DNA from 3 places in the Metabacillus sp. GQ13 genome. Region 3 is predicted to be linked to each of the others. Evidence: predicted binding sites of a transcription regulator. Region 3 holds the regulator's gene; each other region holds the start of a gene.

Region 1 (6,915 bases), on a different contig from region 3:
AATGGTTTTATCTTGCTTAAGTGAATCGCGATAGCCAGATTTCTCTAGAATCTCTTCTGCTAGCTCAGTTACCGATAAATACTCCTGCGTATTACCAAGATTTCTAATCAAGTCGCGGAATTCAACTAATGCATTGACAACTCTTCCACTAACTCCTATGTGTTCAATTTCGAATAGAGCTTGAAATAGTGACAAATCTTTATCTAAAGCATAATTTGCAATCTTGTCTACAGATGTTGAACCAACACCTCTTTTCGGTACATTGATTACACGTGATAAACTAATATCATCATCTGGATTTGCAATTAATTTTAAATATGCAAGTAAGTCCTTTATCTCCTTACGATCATAGAACTTGATCCCACCAACAATTTGATAGTTTAAATTCGATTTAAGTAAAACTTCCTCAATAATCCTAGATTGGGCATTTGTTCGGTATAATACAGCAATTTCTGAAAGTTTTCTTTGTCCTGAGTCTACAAGTTGTTTGATTTTTCCTGCAACAAATTGTCCTTCAGAAGATTCACTATCTGCACGATAATAGGTGATTTTTGCACCTTGTTGATTTTCAGTCCATAGCTTTTTCGGTTTACGATTTGAATTATTTTTGATAACCTCATTCGCAGCTTCTAAAATTAAACTAGTGGAACGATAGTTTTGTTCCAGTAAAATAACATTTGCTTCAGGATAATCTTTTTCAAATGAGAGGATATTTGCAATGTCAGCGCCCCTCCAGCGATAAATGGATTGGTCTGAATCCCCAACAACACAAAGATTCTTAAACCGGGCTGCTAAAAACTTTACTAACATATACTGTGCTCTGTTTGTATCCTGATACTCATCAACATGAATATATTGAAATTTCCGTTGATAGGATTCAAGAACTTCCGGTACCCGTTGGAACAATTGAATTGTCGTCATGATTAAGTCATCAAAATCAAGAGACTGATTTTTGCGAAGCTTTCTTTGATATTCCTTATAAATATCACTCACTATTTGTTCATAATGACTACTAGCTGCTTTATCAAACTCTTCAGGAGTAAGCAGTTCGTTTTTAGCACTACTAATTGACCCTAACATACTTCGTGGGTCGTACTTTTTTGGATCTAGATTCTTTTCTTTTAGTACCTTTTTAATCACTGACAATTGATCTGTCGTATCTAGGATTGAAAAGTTACGATTAATTCCCATTCTGTCACTATCTCTACGTAGAATACGGACACACATTGAGTGGAAGGTTGAAATCCATATGTCATCCGCACCTGGGCCTAAAATACGTTGAATTCTATCTTTCATTTCTCGTGCAGATTTATTTGTAAATGTAATCGCTAAAATATTCCATGGAGCAACCTGCTTTTCTGTCATTAAATAGGCAATTCGATGAGTTAACACCCGAGTTTTACCACTTCCTGCTCCTGCCATAATTAATAACGGACCATCGGTTGCTTTAACTGCTTCTTGTTGCATATTATTTAAACCTTCAAGTAATTGATTTGATAGGAATTGCAATTGCTTCACCGCCTTAACGAACATATGTTCTATTTTATCAAAAGAATGCATCTAATGACTACTATTTTTTATAACCTCTTTTAAATATGGATTATTAACTAGTTGCCTATTATCGCATTCATTTTGTTGATATAACCTTTAGTTAATGCTTGATGACAAGGTTTAAAAACACCTTCTACTTTACAGCTTCAACTGTTTTAAGTGCTGCTTTTAAATCCGAGTAGATGACATTTCCAACAACAATTACATCAGCAAATTGAGAAAATTCTCTAGCTTCTTCAGCTGATGTAATGCCACCACCATAGAAAAGCTTCGTATCTGTTAATGCCTTTTTTGTTTCTTTAACAACTGAAAGGTCGCCTAGTTTCCCACTGTATTCTAAATAGAAAATCGGTAGATGGAGCATTTTATCGGCAACTCGTGCATATGCCGTTACATCTTCAATCGAGAGGTCAGTATTTGCATCTGTTAAACCAGCTGCCTTACAATCAGGATTCAAGATACAATAGCCTTCGACAATTAATTCTTCCCAATTGATAATCTCTCCATATTCCTTTACTGCCTCATGATGTAATTCAATTATCCACTTTGTACTCCTACTATTTAAAACAGTTGGAATAAAATATAAATCAAAACCCGGAATGATTGATTCTACTGTTGAAACCTCTAAAACACAAGGGATAAGATAACGTCGAACTCGTGACATTAAATTTAGTACATTATCTTCAGTAATATTATCGCTACCTCCAACGATAATACAATCTGTTCCAGACTCACAAATTTTCTCTAAGTCCCCATCACTTATCTCTTTATCGGGATCGAGCTTAAACGCATGTTTCCACTCTTTAATATCATACATGCTTTAGAATCCTCCATTCAAAAAACATCCATTTCATTATTATAGCAAATTACAAGGGTTCAAAAAACTAGACTCTTCTCTTAAAGTTTGTTGCTAGCTATTTTCAAATTAATTGACTAAATATGATCAAAGCACCTGAACAATAGTCAACGAATAAAACGAGCAAACGTACAATACCTTCACATAAAAAGAGCTTGAAGACTACCCCTTCAAACTCTGACGCTATTTTTTTTCAACTAACTAGCTTACTTACTATTACATTTTTTTGTTTAAGTGTTCTTACTGTTTATTATATATTAAAAGTATATATCGTTTTACACTCATTATAAAACTACCAATTACAGCATAAGTATTTTTGATTAACAACACAATTCCTTTTCTTGGAAAGATAACAATAATATTAATTTCACCATAATTCTATTATTATTTTACTAGACGATTATCCACTTAAGAATATTTCACTAGTTTCGTGGGAAATAGGTTTTAGATAAATAAGGCTGTTTTCGCAAGGATTGTTGTTTTTCGTAATAAGTAAACCTTTACGAATTCAGCCTATCTTCGTGCTCTTTTCGTTAAATGACTCTGATATCCCTTTGGGGATCGATTCAATTTACACAATAAAAATCCAAAACCCGATTTTTATTAGTACTAGAGCAACAAACTTTTAGAAAAGAGCCATAAATAAACAACGAAAAGACACCTGAAGACTTCCCCCAAGTGTCCTTTTGAATAATTAAAAGCTATTTTAAAAGAAAGTGATTGAGTCACATTTAACGATAGAGCACAAAGACAGATAAATACGTAAAAATGTGCTATTACGAAAAGCAAAAATCTTTGCGAAAACACCTCTTGTGAAACTAATGAACGCAATTCCCTTAAATCCGTGATGTGATAAATCTTATTTTATTCTATTTCAGCTTTTTCCTTATCTTCGTGAACACGCTCTAGTGCCATTTGATAGGCATCATTTCCATAATTCAAACAGCGTTTCACACGTGAAATGGTTGCTGTGCTTGCTCCAGTTTCCGTTTCGATCTTATGGTACGTAAATCCCTCTCGTAGCATTCTTGCCACTTCAAGTCTTTGGGCTAATGATTGAATCTCATTAACTGTACATAGATCATCGAAAAAACGATAACATTCCTCTAAATTATTTAATGATAAAACTGATTGAAATAGTTGATCAAGTTCTTTACCACGTAGCTTCTCTATTTGCATAACCATTCTCCTTTTGCTAGGCTATTTTCTACAAGTTTGCTACTTTCCAGCTATTAATTGTGCAAATTTCAATATAGCACGATATGTAGACTAAATCCGTAAAGTAATGCGGTTTACGAACAGCAGCAATTTATGCGAAAACAGCATTTTACTATTACGATTGATTTAGAAATGTATCCTCTATGCTAGGGACAATATTAACCCACGTTCTACCTGGAACAAAGCTTACAATCTCTCCATTTTTGATAGGAATGATTCTACCTTCGCGGTTTTCCCATTCTACCTCTTGTTTTATGCCATTTTGCAGGAGAATTGCTTTACCTCCAGAAGTTAAGTCGATGCCCCTTCTACCATAATCATCTAATCTCTTATGGTCCATTTCGACAACAAAAATGTTGCTCAATGATATCGGTTCACCCGTTTCTAAATCAACCGTTTGTTCTTTATCACTATAACGACTATAGCTATGATTAGTTTGATTATACTCATATGATGCATGCCATGTCTCAGACTTGTCATATTTAATAACAAACTTCTTTGCTGGTTCTCCTTGTAAACTTACCACTTCTTCCTTCGAAAGAAACGTAAAAGGCTCAACTTCTGCAGTTATGTCAATATTATTCGCTACTGCTCCGTCTACTATATTTTCATTCGAAATATAGGAATTGTGTGGTGCCTTACGATGGTCGGCTCTCCAGAATAGAGTCCCATCATAAAATAACCCATTTAAGTAATCTGCTTCTCCTGCTTCTAGCTTTTGTTTAGCTGTCGGGCTCCAGCCATGACTGATGTAAAGCGCTTCAAAGCCTTTACTTAAATCCACATAATAATCTCTTGCACTTCGTACAGGTCCAATCGTATCCGGTAAATCACTTTGAAAGATCGCTAAAAACCGAGTAATAGTACCTTCTGATAGTACCTCATACACAAGGTCAGCCTTATATAAACCGGATTGCGGCCTTGCTTTAGGATGATTATTAATCATTACGGCTACTGGGCGTTGGTCTCCATCGCCTTCCTCTATTTCTAATCCAGTTAGAGGATAAACAACTTTTTCTTCTTCTGCTATTACATCAACAGACTCTTCCTCTTGGAGATTATCGTCGGAATCTGTATGATTGGATTTCTGATTATCGTTACTGCAAGCGCTTAAAATTATTAAAATAGACATGAACATAAATAAGAAACTTCTCTTCATCAAACCCACACAACCTATCTTACTTTTTTACTATTATAGTTTAACGCATTATCGACGGAAAGAGTACCGTTTTTTTCATAACGTCAAAAATCCCTCTCGGTGTTATTCTTATATAAGGTAAATGGGTTGCTGATAAAAATAACAGCGAATAAAGTGGATCAGAAAAACGATACCCTCTGTCCCGTAATAGTGAGTTAAGTTGATTTTGTTTAGTTATTACTTCATTGAGGTCTTCGTCTGATGCCCCACCATTTAATGGTAATGACATCTCAAATTGTATTTTTCCATTCTCTGTTAATACTATACCACCACCAAGTTGCTTCATTCGTTGAAAAGCCGCCAACATCTCCGTTTTATTCTTTCCAATAATAATGAAGTCTCCTGTTGTCGAATAGGAGCTTGCAAATCCCTGAATTTGTTTTGCAAAACCTTTGATAACAGTATTGATTCTCCATTTACCATCACGATCAATAAGAGCGAGAAAACTTTCATCATGACTTTCTGAAAGCTCACTCATTGAGCTGTCAATTGTAACTGAATAAGGTTCCATAATAACTGAATCTCTCATTTTCATCCCAAGTGGCATAGAAAATTGCAGATCATCAGCGGTGAGATCCCAATCTAAATTCAATGGGTGCAACCCATGTGAGTCCCAATCTACAGTATCGATTACTCCTTCACTAGGGATCCCTTCTCTGTATAGCCATGTTCCTTTCGCCATTACCGAAGTAGGATCTGGCTGATCCATGCTATCTAAAATATTCAATGTAGCCATTCTTCCAGGTGCAATAACACCAATTTGGTCCTCTAATTGATAATATCTTGCTATATTAAATGATGCCATATTGTAAGCATCGATAGCAGGAACGTTACAATCTAATGCTATATCTATGCAACGATTAATCATTCCGTTCTCATAGAAGGTTGGAGTGGCACCATCTGTTGTATAATACAAATGATCGTACGTTGACAATCCTTCATTTTGTATTTCTTTTAAAAGCTTAAAGAGATCTGGTCGAATGGATGAATGTCTTAAAGCTGCAGTATAACCCAATTTTAACCGTTTCATTACATCTTTACCTGTCATCGACTCATGATCGCTATCAACTCCGAATAATTTCATTTTTGTTAATGTATTCTCTGAAGCACCAGGAAAATGCCCTTCTATACGTTTCCCTTTTCGCTTCGTTTCCCTAAGCCAATATAAAATCCAGTCATCCCCATCTAACAACTTAGGCCAGCAAGTTAGTTCGCCACCTTGGATCACTGATTTATGCTCTAACCATTCTTTAAGGAAGTCATGAGAAAATATCTTCTCTTCACCATTCACTTCTGTTTGTAAATCAAATCTGGCCCACCAAAAAAAGTGAAAAGGCATTTTATCGATCCAATCTAAAAACGAAAGCGCTTTCTTTTTCTCGTATTGTAAAAGAAAAAATAAATTATCTCCTATGAATGTTGTTGTACCAGTTTGTGATACATACTTTGCCAAGGTTAGGGGATTATATAATTGAAACGGATGAGCGTGTGGTTCAATATACCCAGGAACAACCACTTTATTCGTACAATCAACGATATCCGTATCTGTTGTTTGCTCAGGTAAATGTTCACCAACATAAACAATCCGATCTTCGACAATCCAAATATTTGCTTTAATCCACTGACGGAGATAGGAGTTAAGGTAAGTAGCATTCTTTAACACAATTGTTGGAGCTAGTTTGTTTGAAATAACATCTATTTGTTTTCGTATTTGACTTAATTTCCATTGAAATTTTCTATCGGGCATTGGGAACCCTCCATTTCTAATTTCTGATTCTATATTACCATATGAATATTTTTACTGCATTAACGTTTTATTGCAATTTGATGACAAATTTAGGAAGGTGGAAATAATATGAGACCAAATATTGGTATTATCAACGCGTTAATAAGAATAACATGCGGTCTGTCTGTCCTTGCATGGGCAACATCTAGATATTGTAAAAAACCATGGCGCGATTCTTATTTTGTTGTTATTGTACTAGCAGCGATGAAAGTTGGTGAGGGTATCTTGAGATACTGTCCAATCACTTATTTATTTGAAAACTCTAACATGGACTTTTTTGATGACGAAGATGACTTCGATGAAAAT
Region 2 (6,915 bases), on a different contig from region 3:
GTTTTATTGGTAATTTGTTTTAGAGTAAAGTTTCCGGTTTGCTTCATTACCTCTGTCTTTTCTTCAAGTGATAAAAATGGTTCATTAACAGCCTTACCATTTACAAAAAGCTGATCATCCTCATAATGAATCTCATCCTCAGGTAAGCCAATAACTCTTTTTACATAAATTTCCTCACTATTGGGCGGATGGAAGACCACGACATCAAACCTTTTTAGTGAATTAAAATAAATACCTAGTTTATTAATGGAAAGCATTTTACCTTCCTCATATGTTGGTTGCATAGAAATTCCTTCGACTTTATATTCAACAAAGATCAGATTTTTTAAGATGACTGCGGTAAAACAAATTCCAATTGTTGTAAGAGCAATTCCGCGCTTTTTCATGATACCCTCCTACTCATTTGCCTTCTCCTTTTTTACGGTCATCGTTTTATTTAAATGTCCTTCAACTTTCTTTCCTGCAAACCATAATAAAAAAATCACAAAAGCGACAATGATCGATCTAATTGGCTGCGTTATTAAAGCACGTAAATCCTGGCCCATAAAACTCACAATAAAGATCATAACAAACTTTCCGACTAAAACAGCTAATATAAACTGCCAATAGCTTATTCTTGAGAGACCTGCTACTACATTTATTGCAGCAGATGGAGTGAACGGAAAACACAAAATAAGAAATAAAGGGCTGAAACCTCTCCGTTCTATCCATATTAATAATCTCTTAATTGTTTTTTTATCTTGTAACCGTCTAAAGAATTGCCAATTTCGAACCTTTCTCATGATAAAAAAGACAATAATAGCGCCTGAACATGCACCAATCCATGATAAGAAAAACCCCATCCATAAACCAAATGAATTAACATTTGCAACAATGAATATGACAAGTGGCAAAAACGGTAAAAATGCTTCTAATAATGGTAATATTATTGCAAAAAAAGGACCCAATGAACGGTAGGTTTCAAATAGTTCCATTAGTTTATCTAGAGAAAAAAATTCCTGTAGTGTTTCGGGGTTCATGGTATGCTCCTCAAATCCTTTGTATCTATTTTACACATTAATGTTAAAACTTAAAAGGAAACAAGTAAAATATTACTTGCGAAATCATAAAAAAAAGTGTAAGCTAATAAAACGAACGTGTGTTCTATTAAGAAAGGGGTCATTTTTGTGACTAGAATACCTTCCGAAATTCGCGACATGATTGAACAAGCAATTTATTTACCAATGGCAATTTCGATTTTCAATCGCGATTTATCCGTAATCCAAAAAAGTCCGTTTAAGCTTCATCAACCCTACCTGGCCCTTGTAGAAGAATCACTAAAGCTTATCCAAAAGGACCTCGCTATGGTTAAACAAGAACTTTATAAACAAAATATAAAAGTACATCAGGTGGAACGAGATGAAGCTTTTACTCTTTATTCATTTATATATAATGGCTATGAAGAAAAACATAATTATTTTAATCCAAGAATTCGCAACAAGGTTTGTGAACTTATGGAGATTTATTTATTCAAGCCCTATAAATAAATCTCCTACCTATCCATACCCATAATCTTAACAATTTAAAAGGAATAAGGTTCATCTTACATTTCCTGAATCCATCAAACTAGTTACTTTCCATAAATTCTTCAAAGTATCTCACTTTCTACAAGACACCACCAACCTAGTCTCCCCTTCTTTCGAATTTACCAAGTATAATTTTTTCAGTTTTACAAAAAATAAGAAAACCTTATGATTTTTATTATTTATTTTGTTTTTTACTCTAACTTTAGCTACTAATTATTTCAATATTCAAACGAACAGTTTAATTGACAATAAAACCGCATTAAATTATTCTAATTAAGTTATTTTTAAAACCGATAAACTAACTGGGGGTTATAACATGAAAAAATCACTCATTTCTTTATTTACCATTTTATTGATCTTAGCTTTATCAGCATGTGGTGCGCAAGAAGAGAAAGACACCACTGGAGAGAAAAAAGCATCGTTATACGATCAAATAAAGGAAAACGGTGAGATTACAATTGGTACAGAAGGAACCTATGCACCATTCACGTTCCATGACGAATCTGATAACCTAACCGGATTCGATATTGAAATAGCAAGAGAAGTTTTTAAACGTCTGGATATCAAACCTAATTTTATTGAAACAAAATGGGATGGAATAATTGCAGGTCTTGATGCTAAACGATATGACATGGTTGCTAATCAGGTAGCTATACGCCCTGAACGATTAGAAAAATATGATATGTCTGATCCCTATATCGTTTCAAAGGCTGTACTTATTGTTCGTGAAGATAACAACGAAATCAAAACCCTAGAGGATTTAGATGGAAAAAAAGTTGGACAATCTCTTGACAGTAATTACCGTAAAATGGCAGAAGAACATGGTGCAACAAATACAGTTATTGATGGCTTTAATCAAGCAATCGACCTTCTTGTATCAAAGCGAATTGATGCAACGATCAATGATAGTTTGTCTTACCTTGATTTAGTAAAGCAACGTCCTGATCTACCAATTAAATCAGTTTATGAAGAAGAGAATGCTACAAGTAACGCCTTCTTATTTCGCAAAGATAACAAAGAACTAGTTGAAGCCGTTAACGGTGCTTTAGCAGCTATGAAAGAAGACGGTACGTATTTAAAGATTTCCGAAAAGTGGTTCGGAACTGACGTATCCAAGTAAAGGAATTGATGTGTGATGTTTACCGACGAACGAGCAGAACGTATTATAGGAATCCTTAGTGATTCCTTTTTTCCACTTTTAAAAGCAGGTATTTATTTTACGATCCCATTAACATTGATTGCATTTGTATTAGGACTTATATTGGCTTTTCTTACGGCCCTAGCACGACTTTCAAACTTTAAGCCCTTAGTGGCTATAGCAACAATTTACGTTTGGGTATTTAGAGGAACACCGTTGCTGGTTCAATTATTTATTTTATTTTATGGATTACCTAGCATGGGGATAACACTTGATCCCTTTCCTGCAGCTATTATCGGATTTACGTTAAACAAGGGGGCATATAGCTCCGAAATAATCCGTGCCGCCATTCTTTCGATTTCAAAAGGTCAATGGGAAGCAGCCTATTCGATCGGAATGACTAAATCACAAGCTATGAGGAGAGTTATCCTACCTCAGGCTGTTCGAGTCAGTATTCCACCACTCGGAAATTCATTTATCAGTCTAGTAAAGGATACATCACTCGCAGCAACGATTACAGTGACAGAGATGTTTCAAAAAGGTCAACAAATTTCATCTGTCACATATGAACCGCTATGGCTTTATATAGAAGTGGCATTTATTTATTTAATGTTCAGTACGGTTCTCTCTTATGCGCAATCTAAACTCGAACATCGCTATGATCGATCGGTCGCTAAATAATGGAGGTCTATCATGATTACAATTAATAGGCTATATAAAAAGTTTAACGATTTAGAGGTTTTGAAAGGAATTGACCTTTCAGTTGAAAAAGGGACGACAGCTGTCGTTATTGGTCCATCTGGTTCTGGGAAAACAACCCTACTACGTTGCTTAAATCTTCTTGAGATTCCTGACAAAGGGACAATCTCTTTAGGAGAAAAACATATAGAATTTACTGATAAAAATAATAAATTATCTTCTTCACAGATTACTGCATTCCGAAAACAATCAGGAATGGTTTTTCAAAATTATAGCCTCTTCCCACATTTTACAGCTCTTGAGAATGTGATGGAGGGACAATTAACCGTTTTAAAACGTTCAAAAAGTGAAGCAAAAAATAAAGCTCTTGATTTACTAGAAAAAGTAGGTCTTAAAGACCGTTCAGACATGTATCCTCATCAATTATCTGGTGGCCAACAACAACGGATTGGTATTGCTAGAGCAATGGCAATCGATCCCAATGTCCTGCTTTTCGACGAACCCACATCTGCTCTTGATCCTGAGCTAGTCGGAGAAGTACTCAAGGTCATGAAAGAATTATCAGAAGAAGGCATGACCATGGTCGTTGTCACACATGAAATGCAATTTGCTCGTGAAGTTGCGGATCAGGTTATCTTTATGGACAATGGAGTTGTTGTGGAAAAAGGTACTCCTGAAGAAGTATTTGGTAACACACAGAACCCTCGAACGAAACAATTTTTAAATAAAGTTAATGCTAGGTGACAAAGAAAAGCGAAAGGCGCCCGGTTATCGGCGACAAGCATAAGACGAGCCGGCCGGAATGTTGCTCTTTAACCTTCTGGACGGATTGGCTTATGGCTCGAGCCGATGGCGCCTGGAGCTAGACACATTGAAAAGCGGAAGGCGCCCGGTTATCGGCGACAAGCATAAGACAAGCCGGCCGGAATGTTGCTCTTTAACCTTCTGGACGGATTGGCTTATGGCTCGAGCCGATGGCGCCTGGAGCTAGACACATTGAAAAGCGGAAGGCGCCTGATCATCTGCGACAAGCATAAGACGAGCCGGCCGGAATGTTGCTCTTTAACCTTCTGGACGGATTGGCTTATGGCTCGAGTCGATGGAGCCAGGAGCTAGAGAACTAAATAGCAGTAAAAGCGCTAGGTTCTTGATCATCCCCGACAACAACTTTCCTTAACTAGTAAAAAGTGCTAGGGTCCAAGGTGCCCTAAACACACAAAAGCTATCCGTTTGCCGGATAGCTTTTGTTATAAGCACCCATCTATTGTTCAATCAGGTACTCTACTTTTCTAGTTAATTTAAGAGTTTTGCTATGGTATCAATTTTATAAATTTCAAGAAACAATTCCATAATAGATCTTCAGATCGCCTTATGTAAAGCGATGAAATTCTCTTATCATTTGTTCATAAAAAGCACTAAATTCCTTTTCTCCCTTTGGGGAAAGGTACATATTCATTTTTCTTTGTTCTTGTTCGATTCTTGATGAAATAATTGTTCGAAGTTGTGCTGTGCGAAAGAGTTGATTCTCAAAGGACCCTACTGACATTGTAAGGATTACTTTTTCACCATTTGAAAAGGTTACAATTGTATCATCGTGTTTTGCACCTAAATATTCTTTTACATAACTATGTGCCAGCCATGCACACTGCGGTCTTGTTGAGGATGTCGTGGGGAAAAAATAAATTGAATTAGCAGGGTCAACTACAATTGGGGGTTTATGAGTCACACCCATAAGTTCTTTTGTACCATCCTTTCTTCCAATATAGCTACTTGAAAAATACCTACAACTCTGATCAATAACGTCCATTGGTCGTTTCGGAACGACAAAAGATTTCTCAACCTCATAAATTTCAGTATACATCTTGTTTTCAGCAGGTAGGACAGCCATTGTAAAACGATTAATAATGTAATCATCTACATTCTGTTTCTTATCATTCACGTTCTAGCACCCCTTACTAAATTATTAGGTAATATACCCCACACCTAATGTAGCATATTAAGGAAGAAATTTCTATAAATTTGGAAAATTCAAAATAAAAAATAATATTTATGACCTATTGATTCTTAAATAATTGTATATACAATTATTATTCTATTCCTATTGACCTGTTTTTCAAACAAAATCCCTCAAGATAAGTTATTTATAGACATCAATCAATCTACTAATTAAGAAACATCCTCAATATCAAGCTTTTAATAATTATTCCTGTAAAATTATTAAAAAATTTTAAATATTTAGTTGATTTCTACTGACTTATTCCATACAATATAAAAAAGGCATCAGGGGTGATCTTAAATGAAAAATAAAAAGTCCTCTTACACTGAGATCATGAAGTCCCGTAACACAATGAAAAACGTTCCATCTGAGCATCCTGTATTAGACATGTATATTCAAATGGTTTTAGACGAGTCGCTATTTATCAGGAAAATGGCTTTGCTAGAAGAACGTATTGATGATGCACTTGACACGAATAACAAATCATTATTTATGAATTTATCGAAAGAATACAAAGTATTACGTAAGTTCGGATAGAGATTGCCATTATGGCAGTCTCTATTTTTTTGTTTTTATCTATAATCACTATTCAAAAGGAGTTTTCCAATTAAGAAGTTTATGAATCTACAGTCCGGGTACTTAATTTATAGTAACGATTTTACAAATAGGGAGGAGTTTAAAAATGGACAACCAAAATAAAAACATTGAAGGTGTTTACGATACTGAACAGGAAGCCATTTTAGCTGTTGAGGATCTTAAACGACAAGGATACAGAGCAGAAGAGATCTCCGTTATTAGTAAAAATCGTGAGGATGTCGATTTTATCACAGAAGAGACTGGGACAAAAGCAGGTGCTGGCGCTGCAACAGGTGCAGTAACAGGTGGTACACTTGGGGGCTTAACTGGTTTATTAGCAGGCGTCGGAGCACTTGCCATCCCTGGAATTGGACCTATCATTGCAGCAGGACCTATAGCCGCTACCCTTACTGGTGTAGCCGCAGGAGCAGGAGTTGGTAGTCTTACTGGCGCACTCATCGGTATGGGCATACCTGAGGATGAGGCAAAGATTTATGATGAATCCGTAAAGGAAGGTAAAATCTTAGTACTAGTTGAGCGAAAAGAAGAGATCATTGAAGACATTGAGCAAAATGCACCTCTAGAAATGGACACAACAGCTGTTGATGGTACTGTTATCCCTAAGAAGGATTACAATAATTATCAGGATCGAGATCCATCTGAAAATGAACATGACAATAGAACAACACCTACAGGAATTCATCCTGATCAGAAATGGTCTTAAAAAAAGATCATCTTGGAATAGATAAACAAGAGGACCCGATAAAGTTACCGGGTCCTCTTGTCTTTGTGGAGTTTTAGTCTTTTTCGATCTTAGCTTGCCCATACTCCTCTAAATAAAGGATTCTCTCTAACATCGTTGGATGGGTGTAACGGAAGATCTTCACCAGGGAAGGTGGATTTACTTGACTTAAGCCTGCTCTAGATAATTCCTGGAATGA
Region 3 (6,915 bases):
TAACTTCTACTTTAGATACTAGAGTCATTGACAGAACCCAATTAATCTTAGATATTTTTGCACAGCGAGCTAAGTCTAAAGAAGGAAAGCTTCAAGTTGAGTTAGCTCAACTACAATATTTGTTACCACGACTAGCAGGGCAAGGTATTGCTTTATCACGTCAGGGAGCAGGAATTGGTACAAGAGGTCCTGGTGAAACGCAACTAGAAACAGACCGTAGGCATATTAGAAATCGTACTTACGAGATTAAGCAGCAATTAGCAACGATCGTTAGTCATCGTAACCGTTATCGAGAAAGACGTAAAAAAAATCAAGCATTCCAAATAGCTCTAGTAGGGTATACGAATGCCGGAAAATCGACGATATTTAATCGATTAACAACAGCTGGAAGCTTTGAAGAAGATTTATTATTTGCGACACTAGACCCTATGACAAGAAAAGTTATATTGCCTTCGAACTATCAAGCGCTCATTACGGATACCGTAGGGTTTATTCAAGATCTACCAACAACCCTTGTAGCTGCCTTCCGTTCCACATTAGAGGAGGTAAAAGAGGCAAATTTAATTTTACATATAGTTGATAGCTCTAATGAGGATTATCCAAATCATGAGCAAACAGTATACAAACTACTGGATCAGTTAGAGGCGACAGATATACCTATGCTAACGGTATACAATAAGAAGGATAATGCTCTTGGATCATTTGTTCCATCACCAAATGAAACTAATATTCAGATCACAGCGTTTTCAAAAGAGGATTTAGAAAAGCTATTGCATATCGTTGAAAAATTAACAAAAGATGCAATGAATCAATATTACATTAACGTACCTGCTAGTGAGGGGAAACTCATATCTCAACTAAAAACTGATACATTAATTAAAAAATTAACATTTAATGAAGACGATGAGGTTTATGAAGCTGAAGGGTTTGTTCTTCCGTTTCACTCAATAAATGGACAACTAGAGAAGTATGCTCAGAAAGGGTAATGAATATGTTTGAGTTTTTAAAGCAGGGTGCAATTATTGCACCCCTTGTTTATAAGGTAGAAGAAATGATCAAAGGGGTACACCAAAATATAGACAGAATTAGTGAGGCTAATCAATTCCGAGTCCTGCAAAGTTATCAGCAGCACCGTGTTAGTGATTCGCATTTTATTCCTACAACTGGTTATGGATATGATGATATAGGGCGGGATACATTAGAGAAAATTTACGCGAATGTCTTTGGAGCAGAGGCGGGTTTAGTAAGACCGCAAATTATTTCTGGTACCCATGCGATTTCAATTTCATTATTCGGTGTATTAAGACCGGGAGATGAACTTATTTATATTACAGGTAAGCCATATGATACACTCGAAGAAATTGTAGGAATTAGAGGAAGTGGCAATGGTTCCTTAAAGGAATTTAAGATTGATTATCAAACAGTAGACTTAAAAGACAATGGTGTAGTTGATTTTGACTCTGTTAAGAAAGCCATTACATCTAAAACAAAGATGATCGGTATCCAAAGATCTAAAGGTTATGCTAATAGACCTTCTTTTACAGTATCTGAGATTAAAGAAATGATAACGTTTGTAAAAGAATTAAAAGAAGATATTGTTATTTTTGTCGATAATTGTTATGGTGAGTTTGTAGAAGAACTCGAACCTTGTCATGTAGGTGCGGACTTAATGGCCGGTTCACTTATAAAAAATCCGGGTGGAGGGATCGCGAAAACTGGCGGTTATATTGTTGGGAAGAAGTCATTAGTAGAAGCTTGCTCGTATCGTATGACATCTCCTGGAATAGGCTCAGAAGCTGGAGCATCCCTTTATAGTCTACAAGAAATGTACCAAGGTTTCTTTTTAGCGCCACATGTTGTAGGACAAGCATTAAAAGGAGCAATTTTCACTTCGGCATTTATGGAGGAAATTGGATTGCAAACAAATCCGAAGTGGAATCTAACAAGAACAGACTTAATTCAATCGATCCAATTTAATGATCCTAATCTTATGGTAGCTTTTTGCCAAGCGATTCAATATGCTTCACCAGTAAATTCACACGTCACTCCCTATGCTAACTATATGCCTGGCTATGAAGATGATGTTATCATGGCTGCGGGTACCTTTATCCAAGGGGCAAGTATTGAATTATCTGCAGACGGACCTATTCGGTCACCATATGTTGCTTATGTTCAGGGGGGTCTGACCTACTCACATGTAAAGATAGCCGTATGTTCTGCAATCGATTCACTATTAGAACAAAATTTAATCTCAATAAATAGATAACTAGTTTTTGAAAATTGATGTTATAATTCCTCACATGTTATTGACAGATAATATAACAAGGGTTATAATCAAAATAGATAAAGATAAGGAGCGAATAACATGGGTGATAATATACGACGCTCAATGCCCCTATTTCCTATCGGAATTGTTATGCAACTGACAGAGCTATCTGCCAGGCAAATTCGATACTATGAAGAGAACGAACTGATATTTCCTGCAAGAACTGATACAAATCGCAGAATTTTTTCCTTTAATGATGTTGATAAGTTATTAGAAATAAGGAATTTAATTGAACAAGGTGTCAACTTAGCCGGAATTAAGCAGATCTTTTCACGTAATGATGCGGATAATGAAGACGAACAAGAGAAACCTAAAACAGTTGAAAAACCAAGTTTAAGTGATGCTGAGTTACGTAAATTATTGAAATCCGAACTAATGCAAGCAGGTCGTTTTAATCGACCAACATTAAGACAGGGTGATATGACAAGGTTTTTTCATTAAAGTGAGTAATTTAAATTTAAATATAAGCTTTTAAATGAAGAGAGGAGATTTTCAATGTCTAAGTATACAAGAGAAGATATTATTAGTTTAGTGAAAGAAAACAATGTTAAATATGTCCGTCTACAATTCACGGATGTACTTGGTACAATTAAAAACGTTGAAATTCCAGTAAGTCAGCTTGATAAAGCAATGGATAACAAAATGATGTTTGACGGATCTTCAATCGAGGGGTTTGTACGTATAGAAGAATCTGATATGTATTTATATCCAGATCTAGATACTTTTGTTATCTTCCCATGGACAGCAGAAAAGGGAAAAGTTGCTCGTTTTATCTGTGATATTTATAATCCAGATGGAACGCCATTTACAGGGGATCCACGTAATAACTTACGTCGTCTACTAGCTGAGATGGAAGAGTTAGGTTTCACAGATTTTAACTTAGGGCCTGAGCCGGAATTCTTCTTATTTAAATTAGATGCAAATGGAGAGCCTACACTTGAACTAAACGATAATGGTGGGTATTTTGATTTAGCACCAACTGATTTAGGTGAAAATTGCCGTCGTGATATCGTTCTGGAACTTGAGGAAATGGGATTTGAAATTGAAGCATCCCACCATGAAGTAGCACCTGGTCAACATGAAATTGACTTTAAATACGCTGGTGCAATCAGAGCATGTGATGATATTCAAACATTTAAACTTGTTGTTAAAACAATTGCTCGTAAGCATGGTTTACATGCAACATTTATGCCAAAGCCATTATTCGGTGTTAACGGATCTGGTATGCACATGAACTTATCATTATTCCGCAATGGAGAAAATGCATTCTTAGATACAAGTGCAGATCTTCAATTAAGTGAAACAGCTAGACAATTTATTGCAGGTATCATTAAACATGCATCAGCATTTACTGCAATAACAAATCCTACTGTTAACTCATATAAACGTTTAGTACCAGGTTATGAGGCACCATGTTATGTTGCTTGGTCTGCTCAAAATAGAAGTCCATTAATTCGTATCCCAGCATCACGTGGTTTAAGCACGCGTGTTGAAGTACGTAGTGTTGATCCCGCTGCAAATCCATACTTAGCAATGAGTGTATTATTAGCAGCTGGTCTTGATGGAATCAAAAACAAGCTTGCAGCTCCTAAACCAATTGACCGTAACATTTACGTTATGTCAAAAGAAGAGCGTATCGAGAGTGGCATCGTAGATTTACCAGCTACTTTGGCTCAAGCTCTAGATTTACTAAAAACAGATAGTACAATGAAACATGCTTTAGGAGAACATTTATTCGAGCATTTTATTGAAGCCAAGGAAATAGAGTGGGATATGTTCCGCACCCAAGTTCACCCATGGGAAAGAGAACAATACATGTCAATGTATTAAATAAGAAGTTTTCCTGATATTGAAGGTGACAAATATACGATTGAAACTAGGTTTCTTTCTATATTTGTCACCTTTTTTGTTTTTTATATTAAGTTGTTGGGTTTAACAATTTCAATATCAAAATCTAACACTTAATCAATGAAAAAAACTTTGAGAGATAGAAAAAACGAAATTAAACAGAAAAAAAGCCTGCCCAGGGGCAAGACTTTTAGTGGATAGTACGATAAACACCTATTACTTTTCCTAATATACTTACATTTCGTAAGATAATTGGTTCCATTGTAGAGTTTTCAGGCTGTAAGCGAATATAATCCTTTTCTTTAAAAAATCGTTTACAGGTTGCTTCATCTTCTTCAGTCATCGCGACAACAATATCACCATTATTAGCAGTTGGCTGTTGACGAATAATGACCATGTCACCATTTAAGATACCTGCTTCTATCATACTATCACCCATAATTTCGAGCATGAAAACATGTTCGTCATCATTTACGTATCTGTCGGGTAGGGGGAAATACTCTTCCACATTCTCTATTGCTGTTATAGGTACACCAGCTGTTACTTTACCTATAACAGGTACATTAACCACTTTGCTTTTTGGAATGGTAGAAGAATCCTCTATTTCCAAAATTTCAATTGCTCTTGGTTTGGTTGGATCCCTTCGAATCAAACCTTTAGATTCTAATCTAGCCAAGTGACCATGTACAGTTGAACTTGAAGCTAAACCAACAGCTTCCCCAATTTCACGAACTGAGGGTGGATAACCCTTCTTTTGTACCTCATCTTTGATAAAACTTAAGATATCTTGTTGTCTTTTTGATAGTTTCGTCATCCTTGTGACACCTCGGATTCCTGTAATATATGTTTAGTATAGCATCATTTTCCTGTTCGTACAAACATAAGTTCGAAAAAAAGTGTTGACTGGAACAATTGTTCGTATTATGATTATTTTATAAATACGAACAAATATTCCTATGAGGTGAGAGAATTGAAAAAAGAATCTATCATTTATATCCTATCATTCATTGTTGTATTATTAGCTATCACAGGTGCGATATCATATACTAATCAAAATGAGAATTTAGAAAATTTTTATATAGTAGAAATAGAAGAAGGTGATAGTTTATGGAGTATCGCTGATAAGTTTCATACTAATGCAAATATATCTAAACAAGATTTTGTGGAATGGGTTCAAGATAAAAATGAACTTCACTCTAGTATTATCAAGCCAGGTGATCTAGTTTTTGTACCTTTAGAAAAAGGGCACCAAATGAAATTTGAACAGATTGCTAGTGAGTAGTTAAAGTTAAATATGAATAGATGATTTTTCACATAAAGGTGTTTTCGCAAAGATTGCTGCTTTTCATTAAATGACTTAGCCCATTTTCTTTTAAATAGCTTCTAATTATAAAAAAACCGATGACTTATTTTTAAGGTAATATCTTAATGCCACTAGGTAATATCTTAATCCCGAAGTTACTGGGTACTATCCAAAGGCCGACATTACTAGTTTTGGTAGCAACAAACTTTTAGAAAAGACCCTTACATAAAATGATTAGTTTTCCATATATATAACCAAATTTCGAGCGAACCTTAAGATACATGTGGTTGAAAGTTTTAAGGATAATTTCCAGAGATTAATAGAAATGAAATTAATCTTTTTATAGCTAGGATGATGAAAATGAAGGCAATTATATATTGCAGAGTAAGTACCGATAAAAAAACACAAGATAGTTCTTTAATAAGACAAAGAGAGGAGCTAGAGATATTAGCAAAAATCCATAAAATAGATGTGATAAAGATAATAGAAGAGCGCCATAGTGGTTATGCTGTTGATCGGGATGGAATCATTGAAGCACTTGCTATGTTAAAAGACAAACAGGCTTCAATTATTCTTGTACAGGATGATACCCGTCTAGGAAGGGGGCATGCTAAAATAGCCCTTTTACATGAAATAAAGAAATTAGATGCAACACTTTTTACACTTACTGAGCAGGGGGAACCAGAATTATCAGAAAGTGATGAAATGGTCTTAAATATTCTTGCTGCTGTTGAAGAATTTCAGCGAAAACTTGTGAATTACAAAATAAAAAGGGGGATGCATCGAGCTATTGAAAATGGATATAAACCTCAAGATAATTTGTCCAATCTTGATAGGGGTGGAGGTCGTGAAAAACTTTCTGTTCCGATCGATGAAATCATAAAACTTCGTAATAAAAAGCTTACATTTCATGAAATTGCTGCAATTCTCAAGGGTCTAGGATATGATGTTAGTAAAGCAACCGTCCATAGAAGATACAAAGAGTATCTAGATAATCAGTCAAAAGAACCTCACTAACTAGTAGGATCTTCATTTACACCTTATATCCTATCTCATTAAAATGAATGAATAACTTTTTAGAATAATGGTGACGATTAAACCATTTAAGTTGCTATTCTTTACTCCTTTTAGTAATATGACATGTATGAAATATATAGGGGAGAATAGTTAATTATGTTACCTAAAAATCAACTTTCACGTATAAATGAATTATCAAAAAAATCTAAGTCAGTAGGTCTGACTGAAGTAGAAAAAGAAGAACAACAAGTATTACGAGAACAATATCTAAAAACGTTCCGTTCTTCAATGAAGAATACTTTAAAAGGTGTAACAATTGTAGATCCAAATGGAAATGATGTTACACCGAAGAAATTAAAAGAGGATAAGAAAAATAATCTTCATTGAAAGAATAAATCTTTATGGTTTATTCTTTTTTTGA

What was found. Region 3 encodes LexA, which represses DNA repair genes until DNA is damaged. Its sites were predicted from a motif close to CGAACATATGTTCG; they were not measured.
Region 1: pcrA (DNA helicase PcrA) is a predicted target of LexA. The motif match lies at 1,527-1,540, and genes of this name have one in related genera.
Region 2: AC6CHR_RS16300 (YhjD family protein) is a predicted target of LexA. The motif match lies at 1,132-1,145, and genes of this name have one in related genera.

Annotation. Positions count from the first base shown of each region.
Region 1 is NZ_JCAXET010000011.1:15,441-22,355, reverse strand. Features, by position in the region: gene pcrA (DNA helicase PcrA) at 1-1,509, opposite strand, end outside; gene pcrB (heptaprenylglyceryl phosphate synthase) at 1,685-2,368, opposite strand; gene AC6CHR_RS14550 (YerC/YecD family TrpR-related protein) at 3,272-3,586, opposite strand; gene AC6CHR_RS14545 (DUF3048 domain-containing protein) at 3,741-4,757, opposite strand; gene AC6CHR_RS14540 (adenine deaminase C-terminal domain-containing protein) at 4,825-6,570, opposite strand; gene AC6CHR_RS14535 (YgaP family membrane protein) at 6,679-6,915, shown strand, end outside.
Region 2 is NZ_JCAXET010000012.1:189,163-196,077, reverse strand. Features, by position in the region: gene lepB (signal peptidase I) at 1-386, opposite strand, end outside; gene AC6CHR_RS16305 (TVP38/TMEM64 family protein) at 396-1,019, opposite strand; gene AC6CHR_RS16300 (YhjD family protein) at 1,167-1,526, shown strand; gene AC6CHR_RS16295 (amino acid ABC transporter substrate-binding protein) at 1,882-2,685, shown strand; gene AC6CHR_RS16290 (amino acid ABC transporter permease) at 2,701-3,384, shown strand; gene AC6CHR_RS16285 (amino acid ABC transporter ATP-binding protein) at 3,397-4,146, shown strand; gene AC6CHR_RS16280 (competence protein ComK) at 4,772-5,341, opposite strand; gene AC6CHR_RS16275 (IDEAL domain-containing protein) at 5,699-5,935, shown strand; gene AC6CHR_RS16270 (general stress protein) at 6,081-6,698, shown strand; gene AC6CHR_RS16265 (M48 family metallopeptidase) at 6,772-6,915, opposite strand, start outside.
Region 3 is NZ_JCAXET010000001.1:278,761-285,675, reverse strand. Features, by position in the region: gene hflX (GTPase HflX) at 1-986, shown strand, start outside; gene AC6CHR_RS01440 (methionine gamma-lyase family protein) at 992-2,266, shown strand; gene AC6CHR_RS01435 (MerR family transcriptional regulator) at 2,366-2,767, shown strand; gene glnA (type I glutamate--ammonia ligase) at 2,822-4,156, shown strand; gene lexA (transcriptional repressor LexA) at 4,365-4,988, opposite strand; gene yneA (cell division suppressor protein YneA) at 5,145-5,456, shown strand; gene AC6CHR_RS01415 (YneB family resolvase-like protein) at 5,838-6,494, shown strand; gene AC6CHR_RS01410 (DUF896 domain-containing protein) at 6,651-6,881, shown strand.